Regions from separate parts of the Lactobacillus sp. N54.MGS-719 genome, predicted to be linked through region 1. Evidence: predicted binding sites of a transcription regulator. Region 1 holds the regulator's gene; each other region holds the start of a gene.
The links. The regulator NrdR, encoded in region 1, represses ribonucleotide reductase genes. The targets are predictions, from matches to a motif close to ACACNATATATNGTGT.
Positions count from the first base shown of each region.

Region 2: nrdJ (ribonucleoside-triphosphate reductase, adenosylcobalamin-dependent) is a predicted target of NrdR. The motif match lies at 1,087-1,102, and genes of this name have one in related genera.
Region 3: pnuC (nicotinamide riboside transporter PnuC) is a predicted target of NrdR. The motif match lies at 2,087-2,102, and genes of this name have one in related genera.
Region 4: WS44_RS02320 (deoxynucleoside kinase) is a predicted target of NrdR. The motif match lies at 2,219-2,234, and genes of this name have one in related genera.

Region 1 is NZ_LARO01000081.1:1,932-5,503, forward strand. It holds gene dnaI (primosomal protein DnaI) at 1-509, opposite strand, end outside; gene WS44_RS08910 (DnaD domain protein) at 526-1,875, opposite strand; gene nrdR (transcriptional regulator NrdR) at 1,878-2,345, opposite strand; gene coaE (dephospho-CoA kinase) at 2,348-2,950, opposite strand; gene mutM (bifunctional DNA-formamidopyrimidine glycosylase/DNA-(apurinic or apyrimidinic site) lyase) at 2,947-3,572, opposite strand, start outside.
Region 2 is NZ_LARO01000026.1:3,844-7,415, reverse strand. It holds gene WS44_RS05935 (AI-2E family transporter) at 1-913, opposite strand, end outside; gene nrdJ (ribonucleoside-triphosphate reductase, adenosylcobalamin-dependent) at 1,172-3,406, shown strand; gene WS44_RS05925 (DUF4430 domain-containing protein) at 3,424-3,572, shown strand, end outside.
Region 3 is NZ_LARO01000024.1:23,418-26,989, reverse strand. It holds gene WS44_RS05730 (hypothetical protein) at 1-1,105, opposite strand, end outside; gene pnuC (nicotinamide riboside transporter PnuC) at 1,311-2,048, opposite strand; gene WS44_RS05720 (YSIRK-type signal peptide-containing protein) at 2,304-2,462, shown strand; gene WS44_RS09985 (hypothetical protein) at 2,463-2,585, shown strand; gene WS44_RS09980 (cell surface protein) at 2,578-3,572, shown strand, end outside.
Region 4 is NZ_LARO01000007.1:16,082-19,653, forward strand. It holds gene WS44_RS02305 (BMP family ABC transporter substrate-binding protein) at 1-204, shown strand, start outside; gene WS44_RS02310 (aldo/keto reductase) at 312-1,139, opposite strand; gene nagB (glucosamine-6-phosphate deaminase) at 1,260-1,979, shown strand; gene WS44_RS02320 (deoxynucleoside kinase) at 2,277-2,924, shown strand; gene WS44_RS02325 (deoxynucleoside kinase) at 2,949-3,572, shown strand, end outside.

The DNA of each region.
Region 1 (3,572 bases):
AGACCTGCCAAAATATAGGTCTTACCAACGCCGAAATCGCCTGAAAGATATAAACCTTTTTGGTGCGGGTCTTTTTTATACTTCTTCAAGAAATCATAAATTAAAGCAAGAACATTGTTCCGATCGTCTGTAACGTCAATTTCACTTAAACTAACGTCATGCAAACGAGCAGGCAAATCAATGAGCTGCAGCCGTCTTTGCGCTGCCTTTTTACGGTCTTGTGCAATCTTAGCTCTTGTCGGTGCATAGCGAATGTCGATTACCTTGCCGTTTAAAAATAGCTGCGGTGCATAACCGGCCATCACCTTGTTGGGATGCGTTTTTTGTGAATAAAATTCGTACAGATTCGACATGCTATTGCGAATCATCTTTTGATCGATTTTATCCGCATTTTGCTTAAGAAAAGCTTGCACATCAGGATCATGCAAGGCTTGATTCTCCAAAGTCTTTTCATCGCCTAAATTGCGCTGTTTAACAATTTGCTTGATCACATTGCCTATTGGTTCCATTTATTCACCTGCTTTCTTATTTATTGTTCAAATCTTTAAACAAGTCCTTCAATTGCGCAGTAGAAATACCGGAATTGGTATCCACCTTCTTCTTGCTCCAATCAGTGCCCTTTTCTACGCGCTTATTTTGATAGTTATAGTTTCTTCTGGATCTTCGATTATTGCCATTGCCAAAACTATCGCGACGTTTCTTCACGTACTGCAAAGCCTGAACCGCGGTTGCAACGCCATGTTGGAGCCAGTCGTTAGCAATCTTGTAGGCCAAGTTTGAGTTCACTACAGTATCGTAAGTCAAACAAGTATAGGTCAGAATATTGATCAAATCTTCTGGCAAACCATACTGGGTGTGCAAATTATTGATAATCTGCCGCTCGCCTGCACTGGCAATACCGCCCTTTTCTGTTTTTATCTTATACAAAAACTCAGCGGGTGAGCTTTCATTGGCTTCCTTGAGCAACTTCTTATCGTTGTCGTCCAAGCCCTTAATTGCAGCCAAAGCCTTTTTACGGCCTTCATTTACCTGCTTTTGCACGTGTTCTCTAGTGTTAATCCGTTTGTAGTTCTCAGCTAAAGTATTGCTAATGTCGCGCATGTTCAATTCATACGAACCATGAAGGCATGGCAAACTCTCATCCACGAATTCTTTTTCGGACAAGCCATACGTCTGCATCAAAGAGCGAATTTGATTCTTCTTATTATCAACTTCACTAGCTGGAATTTGATAAACCTCATATTGCTCTTTGATAAAGTCCCAATCGATTGCATCCCTGTCGTTAACTTGGGCCACCTCTTCTTCATGAACTTTGTTTTCTTTGGCGGCCTCAATTACATCGCTGGATGGAGTGATTGCTTCATCCCCCGGCAAACGGAACATATCAAAGAAATTAGCCGAAACATCGCGCGCATTCTTAATAGGCTTTTCCCGCAACTTAGCTTCTTTAGCGAACTTGTGGCTTAATTCATGAAAGGTTTCTTCGCCAACTTTTTCCTTAAGCAAACTTGCAAGAAGCGGCGTAGCGAAAAACTTATCAGCACTAGGCACTTTAAGCAATTTAAACACGATGACGTTATTAAAAACATTATCGGACAAAAATGTTTGAACTAACCCCACGGCCTCTAATTTATGAAGCGAGGTAAACATCGTCTTTAAGCTACAATCCAGTTGTTCTTGCAGCGAATAAATACCCTTAGAATCAGAAATAATGCCGTATGGATCATAATCACTGATTAAAGTCTGATATAAAGCCACCGCAACAGCACCAACTAATGGCTGATACAATTTGATCAATATTTGCCCGTCTTCAGGAAAAAGCGTAACTCGATTGGCTACATAATATAGATGCTTGGGATCAGATGTCTCAAACATTTTTAATTACCCTTTTCCTTTTTAGCCATCATGTCTTCCATAGTCTTCATAAAGCTAGACATGTCTTTAAATTCACGATAAATGGAAGCAAATCTAATGTAAGCTACATCGTCCAAGTCGGCTAATTCATCCATGACGTATTGACCGATCTTCTTAGATGAAATTTCGCTTACACCTTGTTTTCTAACTTTATTTTCGACATGGTCAACTAATTGTTCGAATTGTTCGCTACTAATCGGACGCTTTTGCCCTGCGGCCATTACACCATGCAAAATCTTCTTACGGCTGAACGGTTCACGCGTTCCGTCGTTTTTAATTACTAATAAAGGCGCCGTTTCAATACGCTCAAAGGTCGTAAAACGGAAACCACAGTTTTCACATTCTCGACGTCTTCTAATTGCCCGGTTTTCATCACTAGGACGTGAATCAATAACGCGGGAGGCATTTTGATGACAATTTGGACATTCCATAGCTATCCCTCTTTTTTGATTTTATTTAATAATTGTTCTAGTTTACTTTCTAGTTCTTTTATTGTACCAGTATTTTCAATTACAAAATCAGCCAATTGTGTTTTTTTAGACAACGGCATTTGGCTATTAATCCGCATTCTGGCTTCTTTATCAGTTAAATTATTTCTTTGTTTTAATCGCTCTATTTGAATAGATTCTGGCAAAGTAATTACCAACACACTATTGGCAATATGCTTCTTATCTAAGCCAGATTCAAAATAAACTGGTGCATCAAGGATAACCATATCTTCATTTTGATATGATGTTATCTTTTGTATTGTTTTATCGAAAATTAGAGGATGAGTCAACTGATTTAGTCTATTTAGCGCACTTTTATTACTAAAAACTAATTGACCGAGCTTTTTACGGTTAATCGTTTGGTCATCATTCAAATATTCTTCGCCAAAATTATCCTTAATTGCTTGCCAAGAAGCATTTTTTGGCTTCATTAAATCATGCGCTATTTCGTCACAGTCGACAATAGGAATATTTTGCTTTTTAAAAAATTGATCCGCGGTGCTTTTGCCTGTCGCAATCCCGCCAGTTAAAGCTAAAACGTATGTCATTTGTATATCACCTGACAATGTGGGCAAAAAGTAGTGCCTCTGCCTGAAACTTTAATTTTCTCAAAAGTCGTGCCACATCTAGGGCAGGCTTCACCAGCGTGGCCGTAGACTTGTAGCATCTTTTGGTAGCCACCGACTTCTCCGTTTGCATCCAAATAGCTATGAACAGTTGTACCGCGCTTTTCTATGGCAATTTTGATGGTTTCATTAATATTTTTACGCAGATCTTCTACTTTATCGGCAGGAATTTTGTTAGCCAAACTCAAGGGATGGATCTTGCTTTGCCACAAAGTTTCATCCACATAGATATTGCCTAAACCTGCAACAACAGTTTGATCGAGCAAGACATTTTTGATGTTCTTCTTTTTTCTCTTTAAGCTAGACAAAAAATACTGCTCACTAAATTCCGGCGTATTGGGTTCAACGCCCAGTTTACCGATGCCAGTTGTTTGTCGCTCGGTTCCGGTCAAAACTAGCTGCATACGGCCAAATTTGCGCACATCGTTATAACGCAAGGCAGTGCCGTCGGTAAAAATAAATTCTACGTGATCATGCTTGTCTTTAGGCGCTTCCGGCGTAGTTAAATGATACTTTCCTTCCATGCGTAAGTGCGACACAATTG
Region 2 (3,572 bases), on a different contig from region 1:
GCAAAACCAAGAATGTGTAGAAAATTGGTAATTCAGTCTTGCTGGCCATGAACTTAGGATTTAAGACATAGGCTTCAACGGCGTGAATAATCATGATCATAATGAAAATGTAAATCACGTAGCGAATGCCGCCTACTGAGTAGCCCACAATACTTAGCGGAATCAGCGAAATGATTACACCAGCAACTGGAACCAAACTCAAAATGAAGACCATCAAACCTAAGGCGACAATCTGTGGCATTCTCATTATAGCCAAACCGATCATTGTCAAAGCTGTGTTACAAATCGCAATAAGGAATTGGGCCTCAAGCACTACACCAAAGGTATTGGTAAATTTTTTACCGAAGTAACAAATATCTTCAAAGAGCCACTTCAAGTAGCCGCTTTTAACGAATAAACTAGAGAATTCTCTCATCTTCTTTAATTCAATCGTGTAAAAGAAACTTAAGATCAGTGACATAAATGTCGCGATGGTCAGCGTGCCGATATTAGTAGCAGTGTGAAAGGCAAAAGTCATAGCGTGCTTTGCCTGTTCAATCAACTCACTTTTACTAATGTAACGCGTTACGTACGACATCAAACGCAACGATTCATCGCTTTCATAAAATACCATAACAGACTTCACCATCTTACTGATTTGCACCACCAGCATGGGCAAGTAAACCGTTATAACGAAATACAATAGTGCCAGAATTATCAGATACGTGACGACAACTATTATCCCTGTCGGCATCTTAGGAATGTAACGCTGGACTAAACGAATCAGGTGCACGATTACGTAAGTAAAAATAAATGTTAACAGAATCGTATTCATCATTGCCCGCATCTCGTACAAACAAGCTACGATTAACAAAAATACGACAACTCTACGCAATGGCACATTGTCTTTAAATTTTTGCCAAGCTGTATTCATGAATCAAACCTCGTTTTTTCCATTATTTTTGATTGTAACATGATAATTTTCTATATTTTTTGCTTTCTAAAGCTATACCACATTTTATCTAAAATTTTTTCTAATTTATTAGCCCTATTCTGATGGGATTTGCAGTTTACAAATCAATGCTATCCGCGATAATTTTCTACAAACCACAAGATATTGTGGTACATTTAGATATGTGCTCATACATAATGTGTTTTGTGAAACAATAATAATCTTTTAGGAGTGAAAAACATGCCATCTACTAGAATTGAACTAGATCAAAACTTTATTGATCAAGTGAAACATGAAATCAAACCTCACTGGGGTGAACTTGGCTGGGTAACTTATAAGAGAACTTATGCCCGTTGGCTTCCTGATCAAGATCGTTCAGAAAACTGGGATGAGACAGTTAAGCGTGTGATCGAAGGTAACATCAACCTTGATCCACGTCTAAAAGACTCTCCCTCTAAAGAAGTTATCAGCGAATTGACCAATGAAGCTAAACGATTATTCCGTTTAGTTTATGGCTTATCAGCTACTCCTTCAGGTCGTAACCTTTGGATTTCAGGAACCGATTATCAAAAACGGACTGGCGATTCATTAAACAACTGCTGGTTCATCGCTATTCGTCCTCAAGAATATGGCGACAGTCACATCGTGCCTTCTTACGTTGATAAGAGAGAAAAAGCTGTCTCCATGCCTTTCTCCTTCCTATTCGATCAATTAATGAAAGGCGGCGGCGTTGGTTTTTCAGTTGTTAACGACAACATCAAGCAAATTCCTAAGGTTGATAACAAAATCGATTTAACTGTTGTAATCGATAAAGGCAGCAAGTCACACGATGCCTCAATCAAGGTTGGCGCCGTTGATAAAGACGAATGGAAAAAGCAAAATCCAGATCAAGACGACGTGATTTACTACAGATTGCCTGATACTCGTGAAGGCTGGGTTCTTGCCAATGCCCGTTTAATTGATATGCACTTTAACCAAACCAATCCTGATCGAAAGACCAAATTAGTTTTGGACATTACTGATATTCGTCCATACGGTGCCAAGGTCCATGGCTTCGGCGGTACTGCTTCAGGTCCAATGCCTTTAGTTGAAATGTTTATCGATATCAACAACGTCATTAATGCCCGCGCAGGTAAAAACTTGACTGCTGTTGATGCGACTGACATTTGTAACTTGATTGGTAAAACAGTTGTTGCCGGCAACGTTCGTCGTTCAGCTGAGCTTGCACTTGGCTCTAGCGACGACCAAGACTTTATCAAGATGAAGCAGGATAAGAAAAAGCTTTATCACCACCGTTGGGCTTCTAACAACAGTGTGGCCATTAATTCTAAGTTTAATAATTATGGTCCAATTGCTGACGGCATTTTGCATAATGGCGAGCCTGGTATCGTTAACTTAGATTTGTCACGCAACTATGGTCGTATTGTTGATGGCTATCAACCAGGAATTGACGATGACGTTGAAGGTACTAATCCTTGTGGCGAAATTTCTTTGGCAAATGGTGAGCCATGCAACTTGTTTGAAGTCTTCCCATACATCGCTGAAATGCAAGGCTGGGACTTAAAAGAGGCCTTCGCCTTAGCTACTCGTTTTGCTAAGAGAGTTACCTTTAGTCACTACGACTGGGAAGTTTCACGTAAGATTATTCAAAAGAACCGCAGAATCGGTATTTCAATGTCTGGTATTCAAGACTGGCTGCTTAATGACTTGGGCCACAGAGTAGTCACTGGCTTTGAAGATGCCGTTGATGCAGAAACTGGTGAAAAGATTAAGAAACCAATCTATGATTCACAGGCAGTTGAAAGAGTGGATGGCTTATACAAGGCTGTAGTCGACGCAGATAAGGCCTACAGCAAGGAATTAGGCACCCACCCATCAATTAAGCACACCACAGTTAAACCATCTGGTACGGTGGCTAAATTGGCTGGTGTGTCAGAAGGGATGCACTTCCACTATGCTGGTTATTTGATTCAGAGAATTCGTTTCCAGGCTAGCGATCCATTGCTTCCAGCCTTAAGAGAATGCGGCTATCATACTGAACCAGATATTTACACTAAGAACACTATTTGCGTCGAATTTCCATTACGAGCTGCTCACGCCGATAGTAAAAACTTTGCTTCTGCCGGAACGGTTTCAATTGCGGAACAATTCGCGACCCAAGCATTCTTGCAAACATACTGGTCTGACAATGCCGTCAGCTGCACCATCACCTTCCAATCAGATGAAAGTGACGAAATTGCTCCACTTCTTCACCAATACAGACACACTATCAAATCAACTTCACTTCTTCCTTACTACGGTGGTTCACTCAAGCAAGCTCCAAAAGAGCCAATTGACAAGAAGACCTATAAAGAAAGAGCTGCTTTGATTACTGATGATGTTGAAGAAGTATTTGCAAAGCAAAATGATGATCAAAAGGGATTAGAAATTGTAGGACAAACCGACTGTGAAGGCGGAGCTTGCCCAATCAAGTAATTTATTAGAAGATAAAAATGAAGAACAAACACAAATTTAGTTTATTATTTACAATCGTTGCATTTTTAACTTTATTTTTGACGGGATGCTCAAATAATAGTTCATCCACTGCCAAAAAGAGCTCTAACAATCAAATTACGGTTAACTACACCTTGAAACAAGGCAA
Region 3 (3,572 bases), on a different contig from region 1:
CAACATTGCCATATTTTGAATTTTGAAAACCTGTATATTCAAGTCTAAGAAATTCACCAAGTGTTTCTTTATTAATTTTATAAAATTGATCTAGTACTACTTGAGTATCCGGATTAGTTCCTATAGTTTTATTACCAGTTCCTACTGTTACATTATCGCCTTTATACACTACAGTAACTTTTGAACTTTCATTTGGATCCAAAATTAAATCTTGCGATACTTTATCAATATCAACGTTATTTTCATCCCAAAGCCCATATTTTTTTAGTTCTTCAATATAGTCTGCTTTCTTTTGGTTATATTCAGCCAATTTTATCTCATATTCTGCAGATTCCTTATTGTATTTTTCAAGTTCGGTCCTATATTGTTCTAAAGCTTTATTAATCTTATCAAGTTGCTTTTGAATATGTTCCTCAAGTTTTCCTTCAGCATCCTTAATACCACTAACATTGGTTGTGATGTCTTCTCCATTTGCGACATCAACTTCTACGCCTTCGCCTTTGGCATTTTCAATAGCCTCATCTAACTTGCCATTATTTGTATTGTTGATGTTTTCAACTTCATTTTTAGCATCATCATAAGTTGGAGTTTTAGTCTCTTCCTTAGGAGTTTTCTCATTTGAAGTATCACCAGTTGCTGATACTTGCTCAGTAGTCGTCTCAGTACTTTGAGTTTCGAGCTGACTTGTGCCTTCAGTTGAAGTTGTATCAACAGTTGTGTCATTAGTTGTTACAGATTCAGGATTGGTAGATGCAGTTTCAGTTGATGTATCTGTTACTACATCATTTGAAGTTTCAGTACTTTCATCTGAAATCACTTCACCATTTTGATCTTCAGTACTATTAGTTCTTTGTTGCACGCTAATTCTTACCTTAGTCTTTTCAGAACTAAGAACATTTGCGCTTTCTACTTCAGCAATCTCATCTTCACGATATCCTGCAGCCTTAACAACATGAGTGTTTGCGCCTGTCATAATTCCAACACCCAAAAGTGCAGAAGCCGCACCAGCCGCAGCTTTCTTAGCTCTAGGGCTCATCTCCTTATGATCTTCGTGATTCTTGTGATATCTCTTCATCTTCTTTTTAAAATTTTTCTTAGATGTCATTTTCATGGCCTCCTATTGTGTATACGTATCAAATTAATTATACTTTTGATACTTATGCATTATCATGAAACCGCTTTCATTAATAGTGACATATCGTCTTTTTTAAAATTTCTTAAAGCTTTTCAGAAAACACTTATGTACAAAAAAACGCCACCGAAATTCGATAACGTTTCCTTTTTATATTGAATTGATTCTTAGCTGATTACTAGTTTCTAATTTCCTTAAGTCCAGATTTACGACGGCCCATGTTGAACCATGGTGAAACAGTAAACGCCAAAACATCGTTAATGACGTAAATCAATGAGTTGATAGCCATTGCCAAGTTGGCATCCCCTTGCGCATAAGTGATACCCCAAAGAATCAATTGGAAAATACCACTTGCAGTCCACCAGAAGTATTGGTTGTTGTAACGCATGAAGCACATAATACCAGCAGTAAGTGAAATAGCAAAACTGATAGCGTCAACCCAAGGACGTGGGTCATTAGTGAACTTACCAATTAAGAAGCCTGATACCAAGTAAACGGCCAATGTACCAACAATGGCGATGACCCATTCTCTACCACCAAACTTTCTCAAGTGGTTCTTAGTATCATCATTCCATGATCTTACTGACAAGATAACTGGCAAATCCAAAGTTGCGATATAAGCAATTTGTTCAAAAATAGAAAGATAATTCTTGGCTGACCAACCAGCATAGATGAAACATGCTGCTGAAATCAATCCTAACCATCCATTAATTGCCTTAGTGGCATTAATTGCCAATACACAAAGCGTACCCAAAAGAGTACCAATGAAAGTGATCAAAGTTACGCTAGTAACCTTTGCTTGAATAAGTAACGCTAATTGAAAACCAAATGCGAAAAACCATAAACAATAGTTTTGTACTGGCCACCCCTTTAATTGATTAAACAGCCAAACAAAATAATTCTCATGTCTTTCCATATATACAAACTACTCCCTTTTTATTTTAGGTTCACAATATACTATATATTGTGCCTTATCCGCTCTTTTATTTAAAAAGCATCGCTATCTAGTATAGTGGACTCAAAATTAAATACAAGGATTGACATTTTTTTGATTTGCGTTAGTATCATAATTTTTTATTTGTTAAGTTTTTTAAAGCGCTTTTATTTTTATTTTCATAAATGACATTATGTCATATAATGTATACAAGAAAGGAAAAATAATATATTAATTATGTGCTACGGAGGTACTAAAAATGTTCAAGACAAAAAAACGCAATTTGCTATTCGCAAATTGGCTAAGGGTGCTGTTGCAGTGTTATTAAGTTTCGGCATACTAGCTGGTCCTAGTGCGCCAATTGTCTCAGCAGCCTCTGAAGCAATTCAAAATTAAATGACTGATGATACAACTTCAGTAGTAGAAGAAAGTGTTCCTGTAGAAAATAATACAGCAGACACTTTAACTACTGATAATACTGAAGTTTCAGCTAATTACTCTGAAAATACTGATGGATAGTACTACAACTACTGTGCAAACTGATACAGATGTATCTACTCAAGAAAAAACAGATCCAGAAACATCTGTTAATACTGAGCAACCAATTCAAACAGAAGAAGCTGAAAGTACTACTCCAGTTGAAGATATAAATTCAAAATCTGAAGAAAATGTATCTCAAAATAATAATATTAATACTTCTAAAGAAGGTACAAATAAAAAAGATAAACCAAATATCAATGAAATGACCAAGGAAGAATTGGCAGATCATATTAAAGATTTGGCAGATAAACATCCTTTAGGTATCGCTGGTATCTTCCATATTTTCGGTAATGAAGTGACCCAAAATGGTCATATTGCAGGTAATATTGCTGCAGATAAACTTTCTGGTACAAATTTTGGTACCAATTCAAATGCAACCAATAATTTAACCAACGGTGATATCCACTATGTTGGCAATCTCAATGGACTTAACAAAATCGATGGTGACAACAAAGTAGTCATCTTTGGACCAGACATTGAATACCGTTCATTTGAAAATGATGGAGCAATTGAAGTTAACTATGGAACTGCAGAAAAACCTGACTGGAGAAAAGTAGATATTCCTTATAACCACATTGTTCAAGCCGATCAAAAAATTGATATTCAAGGCGAACTAGATAAATTAAGTCAAAAGTCAGATAACTGGGCTAGTCAAGCACAGACTGAAGGAGTTAAAGCCGATTTTAATGATCTCAACAATAGTTGGACCGATGTTTCTGAGGCTATAAAGAATGCTGGCGACAGTAAGGAACCTATTTATGTAACAATTGATGCCGCACACCTTTCAGGCGACAAACGTAATATTACGATCAAAGGTATTCCTGCTGGTGCTGAAGCTCCAATGATTATTTTAAATGTAATTAATATTCAAGGTGGAGATTTAACAGTTCAAACTCACCTTGTACTGGAATATGCTGATGGTAATAATATTGGCGGTTCTTCTGAAACTCCAAATCAATTTAATAA
Region 4 (3,572 bases), on a different contig from region 1:
ACGTCTGTAATCACCGGTGTTAACGTTGCGACTAAGGATATCGCCAGCCGCAGTTATCAGGATAAATTTCCTGGTGGAAAAATGATTACCTATGGTTTAAAAAACAATGCTGTCTCAATTCTGCCAGGACAAATAGCTCCGAATATCTGGAAAGATGTGCAAATAGCTCGAAGCAAAATTTTAGCTGGCAAGATTAAAATATAAAAGTAAAAAAAAATCTGTTTCACATGAAACAGATTTTTTTACACATATGCACAAAGTTATCCACAAGATATAGTGAATAGTGTGCTCTCAAATACTATATCTTGTAATCAAATGACTGATAGTGGTTCTTTTTCAGTTGGAGCAGGGAAATCGCTGTTAATCAAACGCATTTCGTCTTCAGTTAATTTGATATTTTGAGCAGCAATATTTTCCTTCATATGCTTGATCTTGGCAGCCTTAGGAATAGCTAAAACATTGCCATTGCGCATTGTCCAAGCAAGCATAATCTGATGTGGCGTAACGCCATGATCACGCGCAACAATTTTCAAATTACGTGTAATGCGAATCGTATCGCCAGCACCCGAATTAAACGGTGAATAGCCGATAAAACTTACACCATGCTTTTTTTGCCAATCTTGTAAGTCATACTCGGTTCCTCGCTCATTTAAATTGTACAGGTCTTCATTGGCAAAACATTTATCTCCACCAGGTACCGTGAAAAGTTCCTTCATATCGCTAGTATCGAAGTTTGAAACGCCCCAATGACGAATCAAACCTTCTTTTTGCAAAGCTTCAAGGCCACGAATTGTATCAGATAAGCGATGATTGCCACGCCAGTGAAGTAAATAGAGATCCAAATAATCTGTGCCTAGTCTTTCCAAACTAGCTTCCAAACTCTGCCGTTCTAATTCTGGCGTTGCATGATAGGGATAGAATTTTGAAATCAAAAATAATTTGCTTCTATCATAGCCTTTAATGGCTTCACCTACCAACTTCTCGCTTTTACCTTCACCGTACATCTCGGCTGTATCAATAATGTTTATCCCATGATCCAGTCCATAACGGATTGCGGCTATTTCTTCATCTTTTTTTCTGGGTTCTTCACCAATATTCCATGTACCTATACCTAATCCCGTTAATTTTTCAAAATCCATCCTTATTCACTTCCTTTACTCAAATTCTAACATAGTTAAGAATATTTCTTTTTATTTAATTGACAAAATGGTCTATTCCACTTTATAATGGACTAGACCAGTAAATGGGGAGGATTTATTATGAAAGTTATTGTTACAGAAAACAAAATTCAAGGCGGAGCAAAAGCATTCGAAATTTTTGAAAAAGGTATTAAGAACGGTGCTAAGGTATTAGGTTTAGCAACCGGTTCTACCCCTGAAACACTTTACCAAAACTGGGTAAAGAGCGACCTTAATTGTGAAGATCTTACTAGTATCAACCTTGATGAATATGTTGGCTTAACACCAGACAATCCTCAAAGTTACCACTACTTCATGCAAAAGCACTTATTCGACAAGAAGCCATTCAAGAAGACTTACGTTCCAGATGGTATGGCAAAAGATATTCCAGCATTCTGCAAAAAATACGACCAAATTATTAAGGACAATCCTATCGACATCCAATTATTAGGTATCGGTCGTAACGGCCACATCGCCTTCAACGAACCAGGTACTCCATTTGACATCGGTACTCACGAAGTTAAATTAACTGAAAACACTATTGAAGCTAACGCTCGTTTCTTCGACAACGAAGACGAAGTTCCAAAGAGCGCTATCTGCATGGGTACTGCTAACATCATGCAATCTAAGAAGATCGTTTTGATGGCATTCGGTGAAAAGAAGGCTCACGCTATCAAGGAAATGATCGAAGGCCCTATTACTGAAGACGTTCCTGCATCAATTTTACAAAAGCACCCTGATGTAACTGTTATTGTTGATAAGGCTGCAGCTCAAGAGCTAGACGACAAATACAAGAACTAAATGACAATTTATCTCTAAAAATAAAAGGCTAGGCTTTCTACAATCGTAGAAGACCTAGCTATTTTTGTTAATTTTAAATCCGGGATTTTTTGAGTACTAGAATTACCTGCTTTATTTTTAGATAACTTCATTTTTTACAATTTTTCTGTTCTAATTGAATTATGTTTCATTCCTATCCGATTTTTCATTTCTACCCTTGACTTTTTCGCGTGAAACAGAATTAAAAAAGAGCTTGTGTGCCACAATATCTTGTATTAAACTTATTAATTGTCCAATATCTGGTATTTAAGAAAGAATGTGATTCAAGTTATTGTTTTAAGCGGGCCAATTGGAGCCGGAAAATCCAGTTTAACCAGTATCTTAGCAGAACATTTAGGTACGCAAGCATTTTACGAAGGCGTTGACAGCAATCCTGTTTTACCCCTCTACTATAAAAATATGAAGCGTTACACCTTTTTGCTTAACACTTATTTGCTTAACCACCGTTTAGCTCAAATCAATCAAGCTATTCAAGATAAGAACAGCGTATCCGATCGTTCTATCTATGAAGATGCACTTTTCTTCAAGATGAACGCCGATAACAAGGTCGCAGATCCTACAGAATTTAAGATCTATGACGATTTGCTTGAAAATATGATGGAAGATACGCCAGGCAATCCAAGCAAGAAGCCCGATTTGCTTATCTATATCCATGTTTCACTTGATACCATGCTTAAGCGCATTAAAAAACGTGGTCGTTCCTTTGAACAAATTAGTACAGATCCAGGTTTGAAGGACTACTATGCTAGACTACTTAGATATTATGAACCATGGTATGAACAATATGATGCTTCACCTAAGATGGCTATCAATGGTGATAAACTCGATTTTGTTTCTAGCATTGATGCTCAAAGGGAAGTATTGAAAGAAATTGACGAGAAGTTGCACGAAATAGGTAACTTATAAAACTAAATAAAAAGAAGGAACGTGATGACAGTTATTGTTTTAAGTGGGCCAATTGGAGCCGGAAAATCCAGTTTAACAGGTATTTTATCTAAATATTTAGGCACTAAGCCATTTTATGAAAGTGTTGACGACAATCCAGTTCTGCCACTTTTTTATGCTGATCCTAAGAAATATGCTTTCTTATTGCAGGTATACTTCTTAAATACACGTTTTCACAGCATTAAAGACGCATTGACTCAAGATAATAACGTGTTGGACCGCTCTATCTATGAAGATGCGCTCTTCTTCCAAATGAACGCTGACATTGGTCGTGCCACTCCTGAGGAAGTCGACACTTACTATGAACTTTTACACAATATGATGGGTGAATTAGACAGAATGCCTAAGAAGAACCCTGACTTGCTTGTTCACATCAACGTTTCTTACGACACAATGATTAAACGTATTCAAAAACGTGGCCGTCCATACGAACAATTGAGCCACGATTCAACTCTTGAAGACTACTACAAGAGATTGCTTCGCTACTACAAGCCATGGTATGACAAGTACGATTACTCACCAAAGATGGAAATTGATGGTGACAAATATGACTTCATGTCTTCTGAAGAAGATCGTGAAATCGTACTTGATCAAATCGTTGATAAATTG